One region of the Bacillus sp. NP247 genome, then DNA from elsewhere that is predicted to be linked to it. Evidence: riboswitches for the same ligand, from Rfam matches in the RefSeq annotation. Region 1 holds a riboswitch; the other holds the start of a gene.
The links. Region 1 has a riboswitch for S-adenosylmethionine ahead of KPL75_RS11635 (methionine ABC transporter ATP-binding protein). Riboswitches for the same ligand answer to the same signal wherever they lie in the genome.

Region 1 (3,604 bases):
CGGTTTTGCCTTTTCTAAAATTTCAGCGTGCGGTACGTTAGAAGCACCAACAACTAGTTTCTCTTCATCTTTATCTTTCCCGCCACAAGCAGCTAACCCAAAAATTGAAGTTGAAATAAGTGCTGTAAGTAATAATTTTTTCATTTGAAATATCCCCCTGTTTTCACTATCTTTTATCTATTCGAGTCGTTACACTATCACCAATCCACTGAATTAAAAATACAACGAGTAATACACAAATTGTCGCAACGATTGTTACATCGTTATTTCCACGCTGGAATCCTTCTAAGTAAGCAAGTGTTCCAAGACCACCAGCACCAACAACACCTGCCATTGCTGTATAGCCTACTAAAGCAATTGTCGTAACCGTAATACCAGATACTAACGCTGGTAACGATTCTGGAATTAACACTTTCAAAATAATTGTGCTTGTTTTTGCTCCCATTGCTTTTGAAGCTTCAATTACACCTTTATCAATTTCACGAAGTGCGATTTCAACCATTCTCGCGTAAAACGGTGCTGCGCCAATAATTAAAGCTGGCAGTGCTGCACTCGCTCCAAGAATTGTTCCAAGAAGGATTTTTGTGAATGGGATTAATAAAATAATTAAAATGATGAACGGTATAGAACGGAAAATGTTTACGAATGCTCCAATCACCGTATTAATCGCTTTATTTTCCCATAAATTATCTTTCGCTGTCATAAAGAGTAATAGTCCTAAAATAAGTCCTAACACAAATGTGGCAAGCGCTGCGATTGCCGTCATATATAACGTTTCACCAGTTGCTTCTAACATTTGATTCCAATCAATATTTGCGATTAACTTATCCATGTGCAATCACCTCCAGCTCTACTTGATCTTGATGAATTCCTTCTATCGCTTGCTGGATCGCTGTTTCCTCACCATTTAAATGAACGACTAAACTTCCGTAAGAACCGTTATTCGTTTGTGCGATATTTCCTTGCAAAATGCTAACTTCTATATCGCTGCGTTGCATTAATCTTTGAAGTACTGGTCTTTCTACAGCCTCACCGACAAACTGCAAGCGAACTACTTTTCCATCTGGGTATTTTTCAATTAAACTTTCAATCGTTTCATTTGTATCTTCAGAATCCGTTAACTGCTGTACAAATCGTTTTGTAATGTCTTGCTGCGGATTACGGAATACGTCAAGTACTGGACCTGTTTCTACAATCTTCCCTTTCTCCATTACCGCCACTCGATTACAAATCTTCCGAATCACGTGCATCTCATGTGTAATTAATACAATTGTTAAGTTGAGACGCTTATTAATGTCTAATAATAAATCTAAAATTTGATCCGTCGTTTCTGGATCAAGAGCTGACGTTGCTTCATCACATAAAAGTACTTGTGGATTATTTGCTAGCGCTCTTGCAATCCCAACGCGCTGCTTTTGCCCACCACTTAGCTGAGATGGGTACGCGTCTCCTCTTCCCTCTAATCCAACAAGATGAATTAACTCATCGACACGTTTTCTTCTCTCCGCCTTATCGACACCTGCAATTTCAAGTGGGAATGCGATATTTTCACGCACAGTTCTTGACCAAAGTAAGTTGAAATGCTGAAAAATCATTCCGATTTCTTGTCTTGCCTTACGAAGTTCATTTCCAGTAATCGCTGAAATGACACGATTCGCAATTGTAATTTGGCCAGAAGTTGGTTTCTCTAACTGATTAAACAATCTGATTAAAGAACTTTTCCCAGCGCCACTATATCCGATAACACCAAATATTTCGCCTTTCTCTATTTGTAAGTTGGCGTTATCTACAGCAGTGACATCACCGCTTTTTGCCTTATATATCTTCTTTACATTCTCTAATAGAATCATGATGTTCACCCCTTTTTTAAATAAAAAGCGCAAGCGGCTCGTTTAGAACAAAAGGGCGTTGGAATCCCAGACGTAGAGGCGCTTTTTGCCTCATAGGAAGGGATGAAACGACCGACTGTTCTAGCCGCTGGAGCTGGATTTCTTAAAAGTTTTGGATAGACTCCACAATTTTTTTATTTCTGATGCGTGTAGTCCATCGGTATAGCTCCTCTTATTATTTGAATGTCCTCCGCATTCAAACAACAAAAAACCTTTCCGCTTCTAGAGAAGCAGAAAGGTTTATATGCGTATATAACAACATTATCCCTCTCTCTCATCTCTCAAAGCATTTGCTTTGCAGGAATTGGCACCATTTCAACATAAGTTGACGGTTGCCGGGCTTCACAGGGCACAGTCCCTCCACCTCTCTTAATAAGAGAAATCAGATTAAATTTTCGTCTGATTTAAAATTTATGAAATTGTCTATATTTTATGAATTGAATTGTATCAATATCCACACGCTGTGTCAACAGAAATTTTCGCAAAAAAAGAAACTTCAGAATTTTAAGCTCCGACTGACATCGGTTTACATATATGAAACATCGATTCAACTAATAACATCGTGCGATACGTTCCAGAATATTGTACCCGTCCATCACTCATTAACGTTTGCAACCTCATATTTCCAGTCACTAATTTTTGTACATCCTCTTCCTCTAAACAAACGATTTGTTCCGTTCCTCTCGCCTCTTTCAAAAGTTCTATATAATCTCTTGAAATTTGTAACGAACAGCATTCATCTCCAAAACGAAAATTAACAGTTCTTTCTCCTTGCCTTAAAAGCGGTTCTAAATGATATTGACCATTAGCGTAATTTACAAATGATTGAAGCAAAGAATATAATTTCATCCTAAATCACATCCCTCATATCACTTTCTATTACATACCATTCCCTCTTATTAAAGCGCAATCCTGTTACTTTCGCTCGACAAATACTGTATCTATCACGCATGTCGACATATTTCCCAAGAAATATGTCGAGGCGGCAAAAACTTTGCCGCCTACTTTAATTCCGTATATAAATATTCAACCGAATGAAATGCATATATTTTCTTCATCAGTGTCCCATTTTCAAAAATAAGTAAACACGGTACACTTTCTATCCCATACTCTTTCGCTAAATGCGGGGCATAATTTAAATCTAACATCCCAATTTTCAAATCTTCAATCGTCATCTCAACGACCGTTAACATCTTCTTTGCTAATTGGCATGTTCCACACATTGGTGTATACACATATAACACTGTTTTTTCTTCATTTCCTATTAGGGCTGTAGCTTCGGCACCTGTCCAATCAATCACTTCTATCATTCCTTACCGTAAATATTCTGTATAAACGTCAATGTCAGCTCCCCATAATACATTTGCTAAATGTGAAGAAGGTGCAGTCGCCACCTCGCGATACGAGCGATCAATATAAATATGCTCTGCTTGCGGAAATTCTTTTCGGAATTGTTTCCTTAACTTTTCCCCTGCATCATCAGCATCCACTAGCACATATACGTCCTTATCAAAAAATTGATCAATGAGCTCATCCATTTTCGACAAACCAATTGTACCATTTGTACAAACAATTTCCACTGGTTCACGAATAATAGATTCAATCTTTCTTCTATCCGATTTACCTTCTACAATAATGACTTTTTCCACATAAATCATACGTCATCACCCGATCACCATATACTATACAACCTTTAACTTAGTATATAGTATATT
Region 2 (3,604 bases), 680 kb from region 1:
TTCTGAAGCAAATGATAAGTTAATCGCTTGTTTATTAGGTGCTTTATCATTTGCTTTCGCTCCGCTCGTATTATCTTTATTTCCTCCACAAGCAGTTAGTAGTAGACTTGCCCCTAAAACAGATGCAACAACAGGTACAACTTTTTTCTTCATTGTTCTTTCCTCCCTAAATGTGTTGTTCGTAACGTCATAATGTCCATGTCTTGAAGCGTAGCTATAGAAGAAGAGAAAACCTATTATAAATATGTGTATGTAGGTAATCATGTGTTCTATATGTATATACATGTTGAACTATAATCTATCGTTATATGTTTCAACATAGTAGACATTATATTTTGGTGGTGAAATATTTAGTTTCTTTGATTATTTAGAATATTAACACTGGAAAGAACTATATGTCAATAATAAAAATAGAGTGTTAATTTTTTGAAATAATATATTAAAAAAGTAGATTCACTCATATTAAGGAATCTACTTTTAATATATTTTGCCAAGAAAACAATGGGAGTTGGCGGAAACACGATGATTAAAGTTTCACTTTATTTTTCAATTTTTGCCCATTTGAAGTTTAATTGACCAGCAAAGTCTACTTGCACAATACCCTTTACAAAGGATCGCTCTAAATAAGATTCGCCTTTTTGGTAAAGAGGAGCGATAACAGAGTCTTTAAACAATATTTTTTCTGATGCTAGTAACGCTTCCCAGCGAGCTTTTTCATCACCAGCCAAGGTAGTTTTAACCTTTTCAATTGTGTCATCAAACTCTTTATTAGAGTAATGATCTAAGTTGTAAGGGTTATTCGTTGTAAACAATTCAAGGAATGTGATTGGATCAGCAAAGTCAGGGCTCCAACCGTCAATTCCAATTTCGTAGTCACCTTTTAATAAGAGTGAAACTTGTTGCTTACGCGGTTGTGGTTTTATATTTACTGTTAAGCCTTCTAAATTCTTTTCTAGTTGTCCTTTTAAGAACTCACCGGTTTTCTTCTCAAGGTCACCGTCACTTGTTAATAATTCTAATGTTATCTTTTCAGAACCAAGTTCTTTTTTTGCTTTTTTCCATAATTCTTGTGCAGCTTTTGTATCAACTTTTGTTAAATCGCCGTTTACAGCACGGAAGTCTTTTCCGTCAGATCCCTTTGCAAAGTTTTTTGGTACGAGACCGTAAGTTGGTGTAGATCCATCATTTAATAGCGTATTTACAAAGGATTTTCTATCGATTGTTTGATCGATTGCTTGGCGTGCAGAAACGTTTTGAAGTACTTTGTTTTGTTGATTCATACGCAAAAATTGTACGCCTACGTTCGGACGTTCTTTAAAGTTAGCATCTTTTTTATATTTATCAACGAAGTCAGATGTTAGTTTTATACGGTCTAATTGTTTAGATTCGAATAAATTTACTTCTGTTGATTTTTCTTTTACGACGTTAAAATTAATTTCTTCCAGTTTGACATTATCTTTATCCCAATAGGTAGGGTTTTTCTTAAATTTAAAGCTTTGTTCGTGCTTCCAATCGCTTAGTGTAAAAGCCCCGTTGTACAAAATTGTATTATCTTCTAAAGCGTACTTATCACCTTGTGCTTTAAAGAATTCTTCGTTAATGGGTAGAAATGTTGGGAACGCTGTTAAGCTAATAAAGTACGGAACAGGACGCTCTAATTCTACTTCAAACGTATGGTCGTCAACTGCTTTTACACCAAGTTGGTCGGCTGGAAGTTCTTTGTTGTTAATCTTTGTTGCGTTTTTAATATCAAAGAATAAAAATGCATATTCAGAGGCTGTTGCTGGGTCGACAGCTCTTTGCCAAGCGAAGACAAAATCTTTCGCTGTAACAGGAGTACCGTTTGACCATCTTGAATCTCGTAAATGGAATGTGTATTTCGTTTTATCACCACTTACTTCATGAGATTTTGCAACACCAGGAACAGGTTTATTACCTTCACCAAGATTATACAAACCTTCAAATACATTTCTCATTACTTGACCAGAATCAGTATCTGTAGCACGAGCTGTATCCATTGTTCGAATCTCAGTAGGTGAAGATAAGTTTAAAACTTGCTTACTAGGTGCCTCATCTTTTGCATTTGCTCCACTCGCTTCGTTTTTATAACTACCACAACCAGTTAATAAAATACTTACTCCTACAACTGATGCAATACCGGGTACAAACTTCTTTTTCATTTGATTTTCCTCCTAGATAATTAATAAGATTGGATGATGATGAGGGAAATGAAAAATAAAAAATCCCTCTTTTCGGATTGAGAAAGAGGGATTTTTACGTACAAGTTATGCACCCGTATATAAACGAAGTCCCTCATTCTATCTTTCAAGCATAAAGCTTGCAGGAAGTGGCACAGTATTCAAAATGAACCTGCTGCCGAGGTTTCAAAGGGCCAGTCCCTCCACCTCTCTTGATACAATGAGTAAACGAATAAATTTTATTAATTTTTGTGTTTCTTTGATAATTCAAAATCTTACACCTTAGATAATGAAGTGTCAATCAAATGAAATATAGTTTAAATTTTCAGTTTTTTAAAAATAAAAAAACCACTGCATATGGCAGTGGTTTTCCTACTAGAAGTTAAAGTTATCTGGATCTGGACCGACGCGATGATTTTCATTTAAAGCTTGAATTGCTTTCATATCATCCGAGCTTAATTCAAAGTCGAAGATGTTTGCATTTTCAATAATGCGGTGTTCTTTAATTGATTTAGGAATCGTTACAACTTCGTTTTGTAAATCCCAGCGTAAAATAACTTGTGCAGTCGATTTATTATATTTTGTAGCGATTTCTTGTAATGTTGGATTATCCAGTAGTTGCCCTTGCATTAATGGTGACCAAGCTTCAAGCTGGACGTTATGTTCTCTACAGAAAGCATGTAATTCTTCTTGTGCTAAGCGAGGGTGGTATTCCACTTGGTTGACCATTGGCTTGATTTCAGCAATTTCAAATACGTCTTGCAAGTGGTGAATGTTGAAATTACTCACACCAATAGCGCGCACACGACCGTCTTTATAAAGTTTCTCTAAAGCTTTCCATGATTCAGTGTATTTTCCTTTTACAGGCCAATGTACTAAGTATAGATCTAAATATTCTAGACCTAATTTTTCTAATGTAGTTTCAAATGCTTGTAATGTTGACTCGTAACCTTGATCACTATTCCACACTTTTGAAGTGATGAATAACTCTTCACGAGGAATACCAGATTCTTGAATTGCCTGTCCAACGCCTTCTTCGTTTTTATATATCGCAGCAGTATCGATACTACGGTATCCATTTTTTATAGCTGCTTTTACAGAATCAATTACTTCTGTACCATCTGCAACTTTAAAAACACCCAAGCCGAACCAAGGCATTTTCACGCCGTTATGTAATGTTGTATAGTCGTTTAAACTTGTTAAAGTCATATTAATTCCCCCTAGCTTTTTTATTGGTCGCTTCAACTGCTTGTTGAATGACTTCTGAAAAATTATTTTCATATAGAACTTTTAAGCCTTCAGCCGTTGAACCTCCTGGTGTTGTTACTTGCTCGCGGAGCATAGCTGGATCCTGATTTTGCTGGAGCATAGCGGCAGAGCCAGCAATCATTTGAATGACAAGGTGT

Region 2: it holds a riboswitch for S-adenosylmethionine, as region 1 does, so the genes downstream of both, KPL75_RS15150 (peptide ABC transporter substrate-binding protein) here and KPL75_RS11635 (methionine ABC transporter ATP-binding protein) in region 1, are expected to answer to the same signal.

What each region holds. Positions count from the first base shown of each region.
Region 1 is NZ_CP076653.1:2,180,178-2,183,781, forward strand. It holds gene metQ (methionine ABC transporter substrate-binding lipoprotein MetQ) at 1-144, opposite strand, end outside; gene KPL75_RS11630 (methionine ABC transporter permease) at 167-832, opposite strand; gene KPL75_RS11635 (methionine ABC transporter ATP-binding protein) at 825-1,850, opposite strand; SAM riboswitch class I at 2,161-2,268, opposite strand; gene KPL75_RS11640 (hypothetical protein) at 2,394-2,738, opposite strand; gene KPL75_RS11645 (thioredoxin family protein) at 2,891-3,199, opposite strand; gene KPL75_RS11650 (toprim domain-containing protein) at 3,203-3,547, opposite strand.
Region 2 is NZ_CP076653.1:2,864,126-2,867,729, forward strand. It holds gene KPL75_RS15145 (peptide ABC transporter substrate-binding protein) at 1-153, opposite strand, end outside; gene KPL75_RS15150 (peptide ABC transporter substrate-binding protein) at 540-2,180, opposite strand; SAM riboswitch class I at 2,316-2,420, opposite strand; gene KPL75_RS15155 (aldo/keto reductase) at 2,574-3,407, opposite strand; gene proC (pyrroline-5-carboxylate reductase) at 3,409-3,604, opposite strand, start outside.